2 regions of the Lysinibacillus sp. HST-98 genome follow, and region 1 is predicted to be linked to the other one. Evidence: riboswitches for the same ligand, from Rfam matches in the RefSeq annotation. Region 1 holds a riboswitch; the other holds the start of a gene.

Region 1 (10,009 bases):
GCAAATTAGTGACATCAAAGGATAGTTATATAAAAAGGATAATAGACAAGTGCTATTATCCTTTTTCATGATTAAATGATCTCTAAAATTTCCTGTGGTGTTGTGACACTGTATTCAGGTTCTTCATTTTGCACGACCTCTTTGGCATCATAGCCCCATTCCACCCAAATAATTGGTACTCCGGCTTTCTTACACGCAACAATATCCCTTTGCTCGTCACCAATGTATACGACGTCAGATGAGTCAACATTCGCTTCCTTTAAAAACTTTTTCATTACTTTGTCCTTACCAAAAATGCGGTTGGAGCAAAGTACATCTGCTACACAATGAATACCATTCATTTTAAGAAATTCTAAAATATTCTCTTTAGAGTTTGAGGAAATAATCAGGATTTTATAGCCTCTTTTATTAATCTCTATTAATACTTCCTTCATTCCCTCGAACAGATGAACATCATTTAATGATTGGCGATATAATTTATAAAATTGCGGTAAAATCATAGGCAACTTATACATTGGAAAGTCGAATAACTTACTGCGTTCTGAAATTGATAATTTTTTTAATGTATCAATTTCCTTCAATTCAATGCCTTTAAATTTATATTTTTGGGCTAAAGTATTCCATGCTGATGCAAACACAGCAGTAGAATCTGCCAGCGTCCCATCAAAATCAAAGATAATATGCTTCATTGCAAACTTTCTCCTTTTTCATCTCGTTGTATTGACGTTCTATGCTAAAAAATGTTACATGGAATTGGCGATCTAGTAATCTTGAAATAACCACCATTTTGAGCGTACGTAAACATCTTATGGTAAATATTATCAGAAAATGAGGCGATTGCAATGGAAATGCTACAACAAAAAGAGGTGTCTCAAAAGTCCATTGAGACACCTCGGCATTATTTTGTTTTATGATAGGTGCTGGTAATTTTTATAAAAGTTTTTCTGCTTTTTCGCGTGTACGAATTAAATAATAGGCATTGATGCAGGAGGCAATCGGAATAATCAGTGCAATGCCGATACCTGCACAAAAAATGGTTGTCATTTCTGCACTAAAAACTTTGGAGTTAACAATTTCTCCAATCGAATAGGAGAGGTCCTTGAACCAGATTAACAAGCTTAAATAGCCACCAAAGAAAGCAAAAAATAACGTATTGGTATCGGTTCCTAATATATCTCTTCCTATACTTAAGCCAGCTGCAAATAGGTTTTTTCTACTAATCGAAGGATTACGATAAAAAATCTCATGCATGGAGGTAGCGATAGAAATAGCTACATCCATAATGGCACCTATCGTACTCATAATGATGACTGATGCACCAATCTGCACAAAATTAACACCAATGTAGAGAGAAAAGATGCTGATTTCTTCAGTTGATTCTTCGCCAAACCCTTGGATCATCGACTTTTCCGTTACAAAGGTAATAAAGAGTAGTAACACAACTATCGTCACCATCGTCGAGATAAAGGCTGTAATGGTTTTACTATTTGTTTTATTGATATAGAAAAGGCTAATACAGCTAATGATCGTACAGGCAATAAACGTCAAGATGATAGGGCTATTTTTAGGGTTTGTCATTAAAAAAATGGTGACAAAGAGTACACCAAAGTTTAGGAATAAAGAAAGAAATGAGCGTATCCCCTGTCTACCGCCGACTAGAACCATTAACACGCACAATATAACTGCTAATAAGACGACAACATTCATTCTCGAACCCTCTTTCGATTAATGAAAAATATAGCGGTATACAGACTAATAGGAATCGTAAGGACAACACCAATACCCCCTGCTAAGGCACGGGCTAATTCTAAAGAAAGATTTAAGGACAATGTAAGCCCTAATGTGGAAGAATTTTTTAAATAGAGAATAATCATAGGTATGGAGCCGCAAAGGTAGGCAAAGAATAAAATACTTGTAATAGTACCCATGATATCTTTACCGATTTCATGTCCCGAAGATTTAAGTGCTTTGACAGGGATCGTAGGATCTTGCTCGTATAAAGCAAAAATCGAGGAAGCCATTGTAATAGAAACATCCATTACTGCCCCGAGTGAGCCAATAAATAAACCTGCCATAAAGACGGTACGATAGGGACGCGTTAAAAATTGCATTTCTTCATAACGAAGACCATTTTCACCTGTCAACCACATTACAATAGAGCTTATGATAAGCGCTAGAATAGTGCCTAAAAGTGTGGACACGATGGCTACATATGTTTTTGTATTTAATCCACTAATAAGTAGTAGCGAGATAATTGTAAATAGCACCGCACAAATGCCGCTGACTACTAATAGGCTTACGCCCCCATGCTTCACATAAAGATCTAATGCGAATGATAAAATCACAGCATTGACCACCAGGCTAATGATAGAAAATAAGCCTTGTCTTTTACCTATAATAAGTAGGGCAAAAATAAAAATCCATGCAATCATTACCATGGTTTGATCACGTTTTAAATCGACAATGGTTCCTGTTAAAACTGATTGTGCTGTGCGACCATCTAGCGTGACAAAGATTTCATTGCCTACATGGTATTCTTGATCAAAAGCACCAGACGAAGAATAGTCATTCGTCAAATGAATGGATTGCCCCTTATGCTGACCATTTTTGATAATGGCCATAATTTCCTGTGTAAATAAAAAATCCCTATTTTCATACATGTCTGTCATTGGTTCTGATTTTGTTACATCCACTTGCGTTATTTTCGCTATCGGTCGATCATAAAATTGTTCATTATGATGTACGAAAACAATCGAAACCCCACAACAGAATGCTAATAGGGCATAGAAAATAGCTTGTTTAAAAGGTATATTTTTTAAAAATGTCAAGTAAATGACCTCCAAACGGCTACACTGAATAGTCACTTGTAAAGGAACGTTTTTTTGATTAAGAAGTTCCATTAACAGGTTAAATGTCATCATTTTAATAACATCTTTTACATTTTTTAAGTCTCGTCAGAGCTGTTTAAAATTTATGCTTCCAAAAAAATTTAAAAAGAAGGATGGATAATATAATAAAATAGTGTTATCGTAAGACTAGCTAAATAAAAATATTCTTCGGGGTAGGGTGAAATTCCCGATCGGCGGTGATGAAGCAATTCAAAGTCCGTGAGCGCAAGCTGATTTGGTGCAAATCCAAAACCGACAGTTACAGTCTGGATGGGAGAAGGGTAAAAATGCGAACTTTTTAAATTGATTCTAATTTAGAAGGTTTATTTGACTATGCATTTATTACAAAACTTCCCAATCACCTTGTGGGAAGTTTTTTTATTTAGCTACAATCGAATAGAAGATGTTCTTCGGGGTAGGGTGAAATTCCCAATCGGCGGTGATGAAGCAATTCAAAGTCCGTGAGCGCAAGCTGATTTGGTGCAAATCCAAAACCGACAGTGATAGTCTGGATGGGAGAAGAACGAATGAGATAACAGTCTATGAAAAAATTGTTTTCAAATAGGCTTATTTGTTGATGTCTTATACTCCCAAAACCCCTTTGATGTAAAGGGGTTTTTATTTTTATATTGTTAACGAGAGAAGGGAGAAGGATAAGGATAAGGCACAAAAAAAGGTGGATCAACTTTAAAAGTAAAGAATAGAAGTGCTAATAAAGTAGAGTAGGTGATGGAATGTTTACTGGACTTGTAGAGGATATTGGTATCATAAAAGCCGTGCAAAGCGATCGGAACAGTATGAAAATTACGATTCAATCAGCCAAGATAACGGAGGATGTCAAGCTTGGTGACAGTATAGCGGTCAATGGAGTTTGTTTAACGGTGACCCATTTCACACAACAGCAGCTTACGATGGATGTTATGCCTGAAACAGTCAAAGCAACAAATTTACAGCAGCTGGCAATAGGTGATTCTGTTAATTTGGAGCGGGCCATGCCTGCTAATGGACGATTTGGAGGTCATTTTGTTGCTGGTCATGTTGATGGAGTCGGCAAAATTTTGCGAAAACGTCCAGTGGCAAACGCCGTTTATATTGATATCGAAATGTCTGAGGAACTAACCAACTTTTGTATTCCAAAGGGTTCCATAACAATTGATGGCACAAGCTTAACCCTTTTTCATGTTGAAGCCAATAGTGTCACGATTTCGCTCATTCCTCATACTTACAAAGAAACCGTTTTAGGTTTGAAGAGGGTTGGAGCAATCGTTAATATTGAAACCGATTTAGTCGGAAAATACATTATAGGGCAATTAAAAAAAGGGCAAACAACGCCAGCTATTACAAGAGATTATTTAGCACAACATGGTTTTTAAATCATAGAATAGGAGTTGATCATCATGCTACATTCAATTGAAGAAGCCATAGAGGATTTAAGGCACGGCAATATGATTGTGGTGGTTGATGATGAGGATCGAGAAAATGAAGGAGATCTTCTGGCACTCGCTGAATTCATCACACCAGCAACAATCAACTTTATGGCAACCAATGGTAGAGGTTTAATTTGTACGCCGATTTCGCAGCAGCTTGCACAAAAGCTAGATTTATATCCAATGGTTCAGCACAATACGGATAACCATCAAACCGCATTTACGATAAGCATCGACCATGTAGAAACAACGACAGGGATTAGCGCCTTTGAGCGTGCGCTAACGATACAAAGGATGATAGAAAAGCAAGCTAAGCCGACTGATTTTCGTCGACCAGGCCATATTTTTCCGTTGATTGCGAAAGAGCAAGGAGTGCTGCAACGGAGAGGGCACACAGAGGCGACGATTGATCTAGCGAAGCTTTGTGATAGTGTACCAGCAGGTGTTATTTGCGAAATTATGGGGGATGATGGGCACATGCTTCGGTTTGAAGAACTGACAAAGTTCGCTGCACATCATGGCTTAAAAATGATATCGATAGAAGCATTGGTTGCATATCGTAAACAATTATCCACTAATAAATCTAAAATTTCTATGTAAAAAGGAGAAAAAACAATGGGTCAAACATTTGAAGCACAATTAATTGGAACGGATTTGAAAATTGCAGTAGTAGTGGGTCGTTTTAATGAGTTCATTACTAGCAAATTATTGGATGGGGCAATGGATGGTTTAACTCGTCATGGGGTTGATCCTGCATTTATTGATGTTGCATGGGTACCAGGGGCTTTTGAAGTTCCTTTTATGGCAAAACAACTGGCAGAAACAAAGAAATATGATGCCATTATTGGTTTAGGTACTGTTATTCGTGGCTCTACAACACACTATGACTATGTTTGTAATGAATCTGCAAAAGGCATTGCCAATGTGTCATTGTCAACGAATGTACCTGTTATTTTTGGAATTGTTACTACCGAAAATATTGAACAGGCAATTGAACGTGCAGGAACGAAATCTGGTAATAAAGGCTATGATGCGGCAATGTCTGCAATTGAGATGGCAAATCTAAAGAAAATGATTGGTTCAGGACAATTTGAATAGTCGTCACAACATTTGTTTCTTTGAATATTTTGAACAACCATGGGAAAAATATGCTTAAGTGTATTTATTGAATGTGATTGTTTTCATAAATGTACTAATCTTGAGCTGGCTCAGTAGGAGATGAGAAGTATTTCATCAATGGAACAAATTAATTTGAAAATGTTGAAATCACTATTTCAACGCTCTGCTGATGTGATTTTCCAACAATATAATTTTCAGCAATATACAGTACATTTGATAACTTGTGATGCAATGGTCAATGAGCAAATTCTTCAAACTGTGGTTGTTCAACGTGTTCAATCTTTGTTAAGCAATGTCACTGAGGACATGCTAGAGGAAGAAATCGAACAGCATTTACACATTCCCTATTTACAAAAGATTTTATCGAAAGAGGATGCGGTAACTAGGGTCTATAAAGGACATGTCTTATTGTATTTTGAAGAAAATCAATTACTTTATTCTAGTGATATTTCAAAAAGACCCAATCGAGAGCCCGGGGAAACAACATTAGAACTAGTAGTAAAGGGACCTAGAGATGACTTTATTGAAGACGTTTTTATTAATATTGCTTTATTAAGAAAACGATTACCCACTAATTCTTTTAGTGTAGAGACATTAGAAATTGGCAAGCGTTCTAAAACAACCGTAGCCATATTATATATGGAAGACATCGTAAATTTAGATATGCTGGAACAAATTCGACTTCAATTACAAAAAATTGATACGGATATTGTTATCAATGGCGACTTATTAATGGAAACAGTTGAAAAGACAGCGACCATTCTTCCAAGACATGATTATACAGGTAGACCTGATTTTGCTATGCAGGCGTTAATTAGAGGAAGAATACTCTTAATGATTGATGGTGTGTCCTATGCCATGATTACACCTACGAATATTATGTTACTCTTTAAATCAGCAGAGGATAATGAGTACCCAATCATTGTTAGCTCGATGGAACGATTACTCAGAATTGTCGGAATATTAATAAGTATGCTGCTGCCAGGTTTTTGGCTTGCATTGACGACTTATCATCAAGAACAGCTTCCATTTCTACTACTTGCAACAGTTGTCGAATCGAGAACGGGATTGCCTTTCCCAACTATTCTAGAAATTTTAATGATGCTATTTATGTTTGAATTGTTTCGTGAAGCCAACTTACGTCTTCCAAGTGCAGTCAGTGGCTCAGTTAGTGTGGTAGGGGGGCTAATTATTGGAGATGCTGCTATTAAAGCAGGTGTTACAAGCCCCTCAATGATTGTTGTAATTGCCATTTCTAGTATCGCTGCATTTACATTGGTCAATCAATCCTTTGTGACGGCTATGAGTATTTTTCGATTAATCATTATTATGGCTTCGGCGTTTTTTGGTTTATTTGGTTTTTTTATATCCGTGTTTTTCATTCTTTTATACACTGCAAATATGAGAGTCTTGGGAGTGCCATATATTAACTTTAGTGCCGATTTCGAAAAGGAGGATGTTGCTAGGTCATTACTACGGCCTTCTCCAAAGGGCTACAGTAAACGGCCAGCCTTTTTAAAGCCCCAGGATCGAACACGTACTTCAGGAAAAAAAAATAAGTAATTTTATTAAAGATCAGGTATAGTGGATACCTGATCTTTTTGTTAGTCTTTTAATTTTCCATTTAAATTAGGAAATGAGACATAAAAGATTATTGCTTACCTTTTTAGTTTACTTTCTTGTCAGGGATTATTAAACTATTTGTTACAGTGTGTAATTTTGGGTATGAATAAAATAAAAATTGATTTTGTGTTTTAATTTATGTAGGATATACAAGCAATGTTTGCTTTACAAACAAAAAAATAGAGTTAATTATAATATAATAATATTCTAGAATATTTATAGATGAGGAAGTACCGTTTTTTATGAAAAATAGAAAAATAAAACTAATATTAATTCTATCAACGATTTTATTATGTTTGTTTACAAGTTTAAACGTCTTTACATCCTATGTAAAAATAAAAAAGACCGTTGAAGAGTCGATTGCCAATCAAAGTTTAGAGGCAGCCCATTCTATTGCTGCATCCATTGATACGGATGCCTATCAGCAATTTTTAAATAATCCACAGGAAAATGATTATTATTGGAAAGTAAGAAATTATTTAAACGATGCTAGGATCAAATTAGGTGCACTATTTGTTTACACTTTAAAGGTGGATAATCCTGAAGTATCTATAGCCATGATTACAGGCATGCCAAAAGAAATGAAAGAGGGCTTCGGTATTGGCGTGGTTTGTACTGTTCCTGCAAAGCATGTAGAAAAGGCCTATAATGGTGAAACCTATGTTACAGAGGTAATTCATGATTCTAAACATGGGTCTTATTTATCTGTTGGTGCACCCATCAAAGATGATAATGGAACAATTATCGGGTATTTAGGCATTGACATTAGTGCAGATACGCTAAATGGTATTAAGGGTAAAGTCATTGAAGACAACCTATTTAATTTTATTTTTAATGGTGTACTTATTTTAATTGTCATCGGTTCTTTTTTATTTTTACAAAGATGGTATCAAAAAGAGGTGGCGAAGGAAGTTGGCGCTACAGAAGACACGTATCTAGCAGAAATCAAAACATTGATTACTTCGGTGTCGTCCCTACGTCATGATTTTACAAACCATATTCAAGTGTTACATGGTTTATTACAATTAGAAAAAACAGATCAGGCGAAACAATATTTATCCTCACTATCGAAAGAAGTGCAAGCGATTAAGTCATTAAAATTAAATATTGATCATCCAGGTTTGTCCATTTTATTGCAAACGAAGAAATTAACGGCTCAAAATCATCATATTGATATGGATTTTACGATTTCTCAAAATGACTTTAATAGGATTAAAACGACAGATTTAATCAAGATTCTATCCAATTTAATTGATAATGCGATTGATGCTGCTGTTGACTTACCTGAGGAACAACGTAAAATTAAGATTTGCTGTACTGCAGATGAATCACAGTATGAATTTAAAATTACCAATACAGGGCCAAATATTGCGAATCCTGATCAAATATTTAAACAAGGATTTTCAACGAAAAAACATGAGAATGGTAGACTAAGAGGACAAGGCTTATTTATTGTCAAAGAAATTGTTACTAAATATAATGGTCATATTTCAATTGATTCATCAAAACATTCAGAAACGACTGCTATTGTCAGAATTCCAATAAAATAACAAAAAAAGCTTCCTACAAAAAGTTGTGGGGAGTTTTTTCTATGTATAGCACATACATTACAAAGTAGAAAGTGATATGATGAAGGAGATGAAGAAAATGGAAAAGGGTCTCCTAGCGTTATTGAGAAGGGGTGGGCTCACTTTATATGCAAGACATGGGACAGCAACTATTGGTGTAGATCAAGCATATGGTACATTTCAAAGTTGTCAAAATCAACGGAATTTATCAGATCAAGGTCGTAGGGAGGCAATTTATTATGGTCAAATGCTACGCTATTGGCAAATTCCCATCCTTTCCACCATCACTACCAGTCCTTTTTGTCGGACCATTGAAACAGCACGTTTGGCATTTCCAAACAGCAATATCCAAATTGACCCCTTCTTGTTTGAAATCTTTATGCTAGGTGGCAGTCTTCCTACAGTAGTGCAAAGCAGTATATTAACGTTTTCTAAAACAATGCTGGAAATCATCCCACCCGAGGGCATAAACAACATAATTATTGGTCATAGCTTTCCAAGAGATGTGGGGCTGGGTATCATTTCGAATATGGGGACGGTTGTCATAAAGCCTAAAGGTCAAGGACAAGGTTATGAGATTGTGAGAAAACTAACCTTAGAAAATTTAGCAGCATTAGATTCCATTTGAAAAGAGGGAGAGTATGAAGATTAAAACAGTTGCACAATGCACATTAGATGAAGTATTGAAAGCATGGAACAAAGGCTTTGAAGGTTATTTTATTGAAATTAATATGACAGCAGAAATGTTTTTACAGCGACTAGTGGGGGAGGGGTTATCTCCTGAGCATTCTATCGTTGTTTTTGATCAAGAGGAACCAATTGCCATTGTGATGAATGGCTTTCGTACCATCGACGGCCAAAAAACAGCTTGGAATGGGGGGACTGGTATTTCTCCAGCGTATCGTGGTAAGGGAGTCTCGCGCCTACTAATGGAGGAAACCCTAGCTATCTATAAGCGAGAAAATGTTGAATTGGGCACGTTAGAAGCGATTAAGGAAAATCAAGTAGCCATTGCTTTGTATAAAAAATATGGCTATGTGGTTGCCAATCAATTATTATTTTTAAGTGGCGAGTATGAAGCGAAGGCGATACCTACAGTAGCCCTTCAAATAGAGGCCATTCGCCCAGAGCAGCTAGCACATCGATCTTTCTATCAGGAAAATGTTCCATGGCAGTGTAGCTGGCAGAGCGTAAAGCAGGGAGAAGCAAGGGTGTTTTATAATGATAGCAATGAACCACTGGGCTATATGCTATACAAAACCTTGTGGAATGAATGTGGTGAGGTGGAACGTATTCTACTTTACCAATTGGTAATACTAGAAGATAGTAATGTAGATTTACTCCCGCAGTTTTTAGCAAGTATTACAACAGATAAAGTCCATTT
Region 2 (10,009 bases), 260 kb from region 1:
CTTTTCATCCAACTTGAATAGGAAAAATTCAGGCTCTGGCCCTAAATTAAACGACGTAAAGCCCAGCTCCTCCATTTCCTTCAATACGCGTTTTAAATTGGAGCGCGGATCTCCTTCAAACGGTGTGCCATCTGGTCTTGCAATATCACATATAAAACGAGCTACCTTCCCCTTTTCAGCAGTCCAAGGAAAAATCACGAAGGTATTGATATCAGGCTTTAAATACATATCTGATTCTTCAATACGCACAAAGCCTTCGATTGAAGAGCCGTCAAACATAACTTTATTATCTAGCGCTTTTTCTAATTGGCTGACAGGAACTTCAACATTTTTGATTGTCCCTAAAATATCCGTAAATTGTAGGCGAATAAATTTCACATTTTCTTCCTTCACTCGGCGTATAATATCTTCTTTGGTATAATGTTTCATTCTTCACCACTCCAATGTAATTTTAATTAACACGTATTTTTGTAACTGATCTTAAAATACATTATTTTTTTAGAATAAGCAATATATATGTAAGGTTTTATAACATGCATTTTATCGAATATATTAATCCCTATTTTAGATTAATTTTTCTAACCACATTCCATCACAAATAGCGATTTTTCATCTTTAAATAAGGGCAAAATTACTACTTTTTACAAAAGGCCTTTAGTCTTACAAATTTCTCCGTCCCTCCAAAAACAAACAGTCTAGTATCATGACTAGAGAGGAGGGATTCATTTCTTCCGCATACATCAAATATAGGTATATCAAGAACATCGTTAAAAAGATAACCCGTGAACACGATCCAAGAACCAAGATGTCAAAAATCCTATTGATTAAGTTTTACTTTATATCACAAAAGCCTTGTATAATGTGATATTTATTGGTAAATTTATAGCAAATTAGAATTTTATTTTATTCATATTATAAGTAAATACGGAGTATATAATTATGGTTAGAAAACATTATGTTGGCTTCCAGGAAATATTTAGTTATAGATACATAAGGCGGTGAATTTAGTAGGCATGTCAGTATTAATTATTGGCAGCGTAAGTAATGATGTGCTACGTCTGCAAAAGTATTTTCATCGTATAAGCATCCCAAATATTCATTGCTTTTCAACAACGGAAGCAGCAATGAACTATTTAGTAGATTCATCTTTGAAAGATGAGCTGGAATTAATCGTACTTGACACTAAAATGACACTCAGCAATTGCGAGGAAATTTGTCAGCACATTCATGTACTTAAAAATTGGATAGATGTCCCTATCCTACTATCTACTACCTACGAAAAAAACATAACAATCGATAGGGTTTTTGAAGCAGGAATTTTCGACTTTATTTTAAAGCCGTTTGATTTTACTCATTTTAAGACTCGAATTCAAGTAGCCTTAAAATATCAGAGGGAAGCCAAGCTTCGAAAGCAGCAAGAAAGTATGATTCAAAAAGATTTGTTTGTTGCAAAAAAATTCCAAAAGAACGCACTATCTCCTCCATTAAATCTTGAGCAACTTCAGGTTGATGGTCTTTATGTAACATCCAATACACTAGGAGGTGACATGTACTGTTGGTTTAAGATTAATGACCATTTAACCGCCATTCTTCTGTACGATGCAATGGGGCATGGCATAGCTGCATCACTCGTTACTATGTCCATCAGATCATTACTAAAAGGAATGATTACTAAGTTAATTGATCCAGTAGCAGTAATCCAAGAACTTAACCGCCAAATATACGAGCTATTTTCTGATGAAGATATGGACCGTTTTTTAATGACAGCAATCTACATACTTCTAGATACAAAAAACGGAACTTTGCACTATGTGAATGCGGCTCATCCTTCTGGTTTTTTATTTGGAAAATATGGAGAAACAGTCTTTCTCCCAGCGAATACGCCTATCCTCGGACTATTCCCTACTATTCAAATAAATAAAAAAACAATACCTTTATCAGGCTGGCATCGTATTATTCTTTATACGGATGGACTATTAACATTGAACGAGCAAAACTCAATTGATATGGACTTTTTCTACGCTTATGCTTCACAGGATAACAGCTATGCACTACAAAAGTTTTCTCAAAAGTACAATTTATTTGATAATGATTACAGCGATGACATCACAGTCGTTTCAATAACAATTACATTAAAGGGTAGGTGATTGAAGATGGAATTCACACTCAATGTAAATCCTGATACACAAGCTATAGCCTTTATTGATCAAGTTATGGAGAATTATACAGATTTATATAATCTACCTTATAAACGAGAATTAAGATTTGTTGTTCATGAACTAGTCATCAATGCCATAGAGGCTATGGGAAAAATTAATACACCCGTCCAAAAGGAGATTCAAATACATGTAGCCCAATCAAACGAAGAAATAAAAATAACAGTCACTGACGAAGCAAAAGGCATTGACGAAAAGGACTGGGACAAAGTTCTTCAATTCGATTTAGACAAACTTGATTATGCTGATCGTGGACGCGGTTTATTTTTTGTCAAAAATATGGTCGACCATATTTGGTTTGAAAATATTTCTAAAACAAAATTTTTAGTTGGTATTTCCAAAAAGATTCATCTATAAAGTAAACGTAAAATTGGGGGCGTTTTAATGAAGTTATCTATACGGAAGAAAATGAATCTGCTTATATTTGGGTGTATTATTTTACTTACCTCCCTTTTAGCAGGAGTCAATTTTTTTGTTGCCAAGAACAATCTATTAGAAAGTGCTGATACAAAGCTTTTATCAGATATACAGTTAAGCTATGAATATTTAGACGCTAAATATCCTGGAGAATGGTCCATTAAAAACAACCAACTCTATAAGGGTGATATCAATATGGTAGAAAACTTTGAGGTAGCTGATAAAGTTGGAGAACTCACAAATGGGAATGCTGTCTCCATCTTTCAAAACGATACGCGTATAAGTACCAATATAGTGGATAATGGTCAACGCGCTTTAAATACCAAGGTTTCTGACGAGGTTGCTACTGTTGTGCTAGGAGAAAAAAAGCGCTTTATCGGTTCTGCAAATGTCTTAGGAAGTTTGCATCAAGCAGCCTATGATCCGATTGTAAATAGTCAAGGCGAGGTTATCGGTGTATGGGCAACCGCTGTTCCTACTGCTCCCTATATAAGCATTGCCACAAAATCAGCACTGGAGAATGTAGCGATTTCCTTAGTAATCGCCATTGTAATGATCGGAGGAATTAGTTGGTTCTTACAAAAGCAAATTGTTAATCCTATTAACATTCTAAGTACCAATGCCAAGGAACTAGCAGAACTAAATTTAAATGTTAAACTGTTAAACCCTAAAGGCAAAGATGAAATCGCTGAATTAGCACGCGCATTTAGTAGTATGAAAAATCATTTAACAGAGACGATAAAGATTGTGGCTGGTAGTGCACATCAAATTGCAAAGTCGTCACACACTTTGGCAGAATCATCACACCAAACAAGTGAAGCATCTAATCAGATCGCACTAACAATGAATGAAATCGCCGTGGGTACTACCACTCAATCTGATCAGGCTGAGCGAATAGTTTCAATGATGCAAAAAACGATTGAAGAAGTATCAAAGAGCTTACAAAAGGCCGAAATCACTTTAAACAGTGCTATCGAATCCACACATATCGCGCGTAAAGGAGAAGAAGCCATCAATGAAGCGATTATGCATCTAAGTGATGTTACGAAAACAGTGTCTTATGCAACTGATTCTATCCAAAAATTAGGCAAGCGCTCTGAAGAAATTGGTGGTATTATTACCGTTATCACTGGCATCGCAGAACAAACGAATCTGTTAGCACTCAATGCGGCCATCGAGGCAGCACGAGCAGGTGATCAAGGAAAAGGTTTTGCTGTCGTTGCATCAGAGGTTCGTCAGTTAGCTGAACAGTCAAGTTTAGCAGCTGGACAAATTACTAATCTTATTAATGATATCCAAGCGGAAACATCTGTGACCGTACGGACAATGGAAAGTAATTTACTAGCTGTCGAGGAGCAAGTAACAATCATCAATAAAGGCGGAAGTGCCTTAAAAGAAATTGTGGAGAAAGTTGTCGAAACTGAAGAAGGTGTGGAACAAATGAAAGTGGCATTTACACATGTTAACGACAACTCCTTAGGTGTGCAACAGGCTATCCAAGATATTTCTCGCATCATCGAGGATGCTGCAGCAGCTACAGAAGAGATTGCCGCAACCTCAGAAGAACAATATGCGACTGTTGCAGAAATTACACAAAGCTCAGATGAGTTATCATCAATTGCTGATAAATTACAAAATGAAGTGAATAAATTTAAGTTTGAATAACTCCCCAAACAAGAAAAGAAAAATGGAGGCGCTATAGGATGAATCAGAAGAAAATTGCAATGAATATTGACACAAAGGCTGATTATATAGTGATTGCGTTTACAGGCGATTTAGAATACGGGATGATTGAAGAAATAAAGTCAGAGCTTCAAACACTTAGCTTAGACACAAAACACGGATACATTATCGATATGCAAAAGGTAACAAATATTGATAGTACTGGATTCGGTATGATCGTTAATTTCGCTAAGAAGGTGTCTGTAAAAGATAAGAAAATCGCCATTATTGTCGTCGATGATTTCATTCGCAACTTATTCGCTATTTCACAGGTTGATAAAGTATTCCCTATTGCCGAAAGTGAAGAACAAGCAAGGAAGATTATTAAAGAAGATTGGCTAGGTGAGCTATCACTTAACGACTATTAATTTTTGTTATACTAATAAAAAGGTGTATTCCGTCTAATAGGAATACACCTTTTCTTTAATACTGCAGTAGCATATTAACAAACACAACTAGAATGATAAACGGGACAACAACTAACATTAACATACGATATGTCGAGTAATAGCCTTGTCCCATTTGACTACCCGTTAGCAATTCTCTCTTCACAAATTCTTTATCTACTACATAGGCAATAAAAATAGCAATGAATAAATTCCCTAGTGGAAGCATGATATTTGACACTAAAAAATCGGTTGCATCAAAGATACTTTTCTCGAAAATCATTATATCCGATAAAACACTCGAAGAAAGTGCTGCTGGAATAGCTGCAATAAATACGACTATACCAAGTATAAGCGTCCACATTGGACGGGATTTCTGACTATGCTCCATAAATGCCGCGACGATAATCTCATATAAACTAAATGATGACGTTAATGTAGCAAATAAAAATAGCAATAAAAACATAGCTAAAAACACTTCACCGAATGGCATTTGACTAAAAGCTGTTGGTAGCACCATAAATAGCAAACCCGGACCCGCTGCTGGCTCTAAATCAAAGGCGAACACAACAGGGAAAATTGCTAAACCTGCTAAAAATGAAACAAGCACGGTTAACAGCACTACAGAACCTGCTGAATTCGGAAGACTGACATCTTTTTTTAGATAAGAGCTATATGTAACTAGACAAGAAAAGCCAACTGCTAACCCAAAGAACGATTGCCCGAGGGCTTCTAATAATGCCTTACCCGTAATATTCGAGAAATCAGGCCATAAGAAGAATTTTACCCCTTCCATTGCCCCATCTAATGTAACAGCACGCACAACAAGGACAATGAACATTATGAAAAGTAACGGCATCATCCATTTATTGGCCTTTTCAATCCCATTTTGTACACCTAATGAAATCACAAGTACGTTGACCAATGTAAACAACACTAGACCAACTAGCGTAATCCATGGCGTGCCTATAATTTTTCCAAATAATTCAGCTGGATCTACTGCTGGATCAATTACCGCGCCAGCTACACCTAGCCCGCTATAAATAAAGATCCAACCTCCGACTACGCTATAAAAAGTTAATAATAAAAAACAGCCTAGCACGCCCATTCGACCAATCCAAGCCCAGCCTGGCTTAGTTGGAGCAATTTTTTTATACGCTGTTACAGCCTCGGATTGTGTACCACGTCCTAACACATACTCGGACAATAACATTGGTAGTCCTATTAACAAGGTAAATAACACAAAGATAAGGAAAAATGCTCCTCCACCACTTTGTCCTGTTACATAGGGCAGTTTCCAAATTGCCCCTAGTCCGATCGCCGCACCAGCTGATGCTAAAATAAAACCTAATTTACTAGACCATTGTCCTTTTTTTCCACTCATCTCTTCAAACTCCTCAAACATTCTAAACTCTTCTCTATTTTACATGAAAATGTAGCTTTCGACTAGGTTATAATTATAAAGTACTAGTTAACTATTTTACCCTATTACTTTTTTCTGTATTTATCCGTTAGTTTTGTTCTTTCTATTCTTCACACTTTTTCCTATCTATTGTTCCTTCCAATAAAAAAACCTCAGGTATATGACCCGAGGTTAGTAAAAATTATTTTGTTATATAGATAGAACGCTGGCGGTCGATCCATTTGCGCATTGTTGTAAATAAAAACGCCATAATAGCCGTTAATAAAATACCTTTCACAATGTTAAATGGTAAAATCCCAGCGATAATCATTTTATAAAGTGAGTCACCTACAACAGGTTCCATTCCTAAGAAGTATGTGTACATCGGTAAAAATACTGCGTAGTTTAAAATACTCATCCCTACTGCCATTACGACTGTTCCTGTCGCTAAACCTCCAACAAGACCAGCAATTGTTTTAAAGCGATTAAAAATAAGGCTTACTGGTAAAATAAATAAAATACCTGTTGCAAAGTTGGCCATATGACCTACTGGCACACCTGTTGGCGTTCCAGAGAAAATCCAATCCAATACATTTTTAAATAATTCTACTAAAATACCAGCTACAGGCCCCATTGTGATGGCTGCTATTAATGCAGGCATATCACTAAAGTCCACTTCCAAAAATGCTGGGAATGGTGGAATTGGGAAATTAAAAAGCATTAATAAAAACGAAATACTGCTCAGCATACCAATCGTAATAAACGATTGGAGTTTAACATTTTTCTTCATAGAAAACTCTCTCCTCTTTGCTGATTCAATCTCGCAAGAAGAAAGGTGACGATCTTTCAATTGTTAGCACGAAAAAACCCTTATGCATGAAGAGCACAAGGGAGAAAGGCATGACGAATAAGCGTCAATTTAAACTATTTTTGAGCACCGTTTAAAAAGCCATACAAAAAAAGCGCTCGGTCATAGTTTATTTCATAACAATGAATGACGATCGTACCTCCATCTTCTCCCATCCAGACTTTAACTGTCGGCCTCGGAATCACACCAAGTCAGCCATGCAAATAAATTTGCACAGGTCGCGGGCTGAAGAGCGAAGCATAAACCATTCGAGTTAATGGAAACATTAACGGTTCACCACTCTATTACCGCCGGTCGGGATTTTCACCCTGCCCCGAAGATGAATCATATTATTTTATACTACAACCTTACTATAATTAATTATTAAGAAAAAGTAAATAGTTCTGCTTAAAAAAATCCGATTAGATTTGTATGTATTATAAAAATGGAGCATTCCATGTTACAGGGATGCTCCATTTTTGATTCTGACTAAGGCATATATTGTTTATTTGGCCCCACAGGCTTTGGCAAATACGTTTTTAAATCGAATCCTTCCCAGCTTTCTTGGACCACATTATCTAAGCGTAATTGTTGGTCAAAGCTAGCAGCAGTTAACATCATAGCTTCAATCAATTGGGTAGCGCGAATTGGCTCCATCGATGCTAAATCTAAGGGAATGTCGAATGTTACGACTACACCTTCCGCTTCCTCTTTCACGGTATATGTTACGTTTTCAGGAACCACTGTTACATAAACATCATCATTTTTGTTTTTCATTAGTGTAAGTGCCTCTGTAACATTAGCAAATGTTTGACGGAAATCTGGCGACAGATATTCTGCCCCATTACCATCTTGGTATAAATAATAATTAAAATGCTTAGCGTTTGTTAATGACATGGCTTGACTTGGCTCACCCTCTTGAGAAAACGCATAAGGTGTGCCATCTTCATTTTGAATCTCAACTTCCGTATATTCAGAATCCGAGAAGGTATCCTCTAAAGTCCCTTTGTATTCATTAACGGTAGCTGATGCAACATCATAGTCATTGTCCTTTGGTAAAACGTGGACAAGCTTGTCTTCCTTCTCCTTCAGTTCACCTTTAAAAGGATGATATTCCGTAAACCCTTTGGCTTCTTCATCTATTTGAGGAGCATATTTTTCATACATCTGTAAGGTAGAAGGCTTTTCTGTTCCAAAATCAGTTGCTACACGCTCATTTGGTATCACATATGTCATCGGAACACTTTCTGCATCGCGTCCTGCCAAACCAATACGGAAAACGACAGCATCTTTCACATCTTCCTCATAGACAGACGACCGTAAAGATAACATACGCTCATGCTCCGATACAATACTGGATTGAAGTGCCTCATCCTGCGTTGCTGCCTCTTTAGCAGAACGATCTTCCTGTAAAGTAGCGTAATTAGCCTTTTCTGGCGTACTAGCGAGATCTTTTTGGCTAGCGCCATTATTCATGAACATGAAGCCAACGAGTACCGTTATCGCGAAAACTGCTGCTACACTCGGAAAAATCGGCATTTTCCGGAACTTTAAACGTGATGGTCGTTCATCTTGAATTAAAGGTTTACTTTCTGATTGTGCTTCTTCATTCTCTATAGGTTGTTGTATTGCTTCTTGAAGGTGACTATTATCCTGCAAGCGAGCATCTGCCATTAACCGATTTAATATTTCTTCTTTTGAACGGCGGTCAGAAAGCTTAGGGGCATTGTTCAAGACATGTTCAAGCTGTTCATCATCAAATGGCTTATGTGTCATTGCCGTTTCGCCTCCTGTTCTCTAATCGGCTGTAGCTGTTGCCTTAAAAATTTAATGGCTCGATGCTGGGTCGTTTTTACCTTAGCTTCTGTCCAATCTAGTATTTGCGCTGTTTCTGCAATCGATAAATCTTGAAAATAGCGCATAATAATGACCATTTTTTGGTCACCTGTACAGTTTTCAAGTGCTGATTCTACCTGCATAAATTCATCACTGGCCTGTAGTATATCTTCCGGTGATGGCGTGGTTGAATGGAGCTGTTCCGTTTCCCAGTCAAAGAAATCATGTGAATGCTTTTGACGTACAGCTTGCTTTCTAAAATGATCAATCGCTACATTTTTAGCAATAGCAAATAGCCAAGTTTTCTCACTACTATTCCCTGCAAATTGATCGTATGAGCGCAACACTCGTACATAAACTTCATGTGCTAAATCTTCGGCAAGTGTACGATTTTTTACTAAATAGATTAAAAACTGAAACACGTCTTGGTGATATGCATCGTATAGTCGATGGAACACGGAGTCATTCAAAGCACTCCACCCCCGTTCTATAATATTTGTCGTCTTACATTCATAGAAGTTACAGCCAATTACTAGCAATACTTGTTATTAATCGAACGGTAAATAAAACGTGAAGGTCGTACCCTCTTTCAACACACTGTCTACCATAATATTACCTGAGTGTGCCTTCACAATATTTCTAGCGATGGCTAAGCCGAGACCAGTACCACCCTTGGAACGAGTACGTGCCTTATCGGCTTTATAAAAACGTTCAAAGACATAGGGTAAGTCCTCTTGAGGAATGCCATGTCCTGTATCTTGAACAGATATTTTAGCAAATGTCGGCTCCTGCTCTACTTTCACAGACACAGACCCTTCATCTGTATGTCTAAGGGCATTGTCAACTAAATTTGTAAGCACTTGTTCAATGCGATCCTCATCTATATTAATCATGGCCTCATCATTAAATTCACTTTCAAACAACAAACGAACGTGCTTTTCTTTTGCTACTTGTGAAAATTTTTGTGTAATACGTTCGAATGTAGAATTAATTGGTAATTCATCTTTATAAAGCGTCATATGGCCAGATTCCATGCGTGCCAAATCTAATAGATCTGTCACAAGGCGACCCATTCGCTTCGATTCATCATAAATAATTTTGGTAATCTCATTTCGCTCTTCCTGATCCTGAATAAAATCGTCATCCATTAATGCTTCTGAGTAACCTTGAAGCATAGCAATCG

The links. A riboswitch is a leader RNA that binds a small molecule or an ion and turns the genes downstream of it on or off. The one in region 1 is predicted to bind FMN.
Region 2: another riboswitch for FMN. It lies ahead of JIN86_RS07215 (ECF transporter S component); the one in region 1 lies ahead of ribE (riboflavin synthase).

Annotation. Positions count from the first base shown of each region.
Region 1 is NZ_JAENHX010000002.1:48,241-58,249, reverse strand. It holds gene JIN86_RS05790 (methyl-accepting chemotaxis protein) at 1-25, shown strand, start outside; gene JIN86_RS05785 (HAD-IA family hydrolase) at 72-689, opposite strand; gene JIN86_RS05780 (YibE/F family protein) at 931-1,707, opposite strand; gene JIN86_RS05775 (YibE/F family protein) at 1,704-2,828, opposite strand; FMN riboswitch at 3,049-3,174, shown strand; FMN riboswitch at 3,291-3,416, shown strand; gene ribE (riboflavin synthase) at 3,623-4,261, shown strand; gene ribB (3,4-dihydroxy-2-butanone-4-phosphate synthase) at 4,286-4,915, shown strand; gene ribH (6,7-dimethyl-8-ribityllumazine synthase) at 4,931-5,413, shown strand; gene JIN86_RS05755 (spore germination protein) at 5,552-6,997, shown strand; gene JIN86_RS05750 (ATP-binding protein) at 7,300-8,607, shown strand; gene JIN86_RS05745 (histidine phosphatase family protein) at 8,705-9,253, shown strand; gene JIN86_RS05740 (GNAT family N-acetyltransferase) at 9,267-10,009, shown strand, end outside.
Region 2 is NZ_JAENHX010000002.1:312,282-322,290, forward strand. It holds gene glnA (type I glutamate--ammonia ligase) at 1-429, opposite strand, end outside; gene JIN86_RS07190 (response regulator) at 1,014-2,147, shown strand; gene JIN86_RS07195 (ATP-binding protein) at 2,154-2,573, shown strand; gene JIN86_RS07200 (methyl-accepting chemotaxis protein) at 2,601-4,298, shown strand; gene JIN86_RS07205 (STAS domain-containing protein) at 4,337-4,723, shown strand; gene JIN86_RS07210 (sodium-dependent transporter) at 4,779-6,125, opposite strand; gene JIN86_RS07215 (ECF transporter S component) at 6,346-6,933, opposite strand; FMN riboswitch at 7,151-7,336, opposite strand; gene JIN86_RS07220 (hypothetical protein) at 7,480-8,766, opposite strand; gene sigX (RNA polymerase sigma factor SigX) at 8,763-9,296, opposite strand; gene JIN86_RS07230 (ATP-binding protein) at 9,375-10,009, opposite strand, start outside.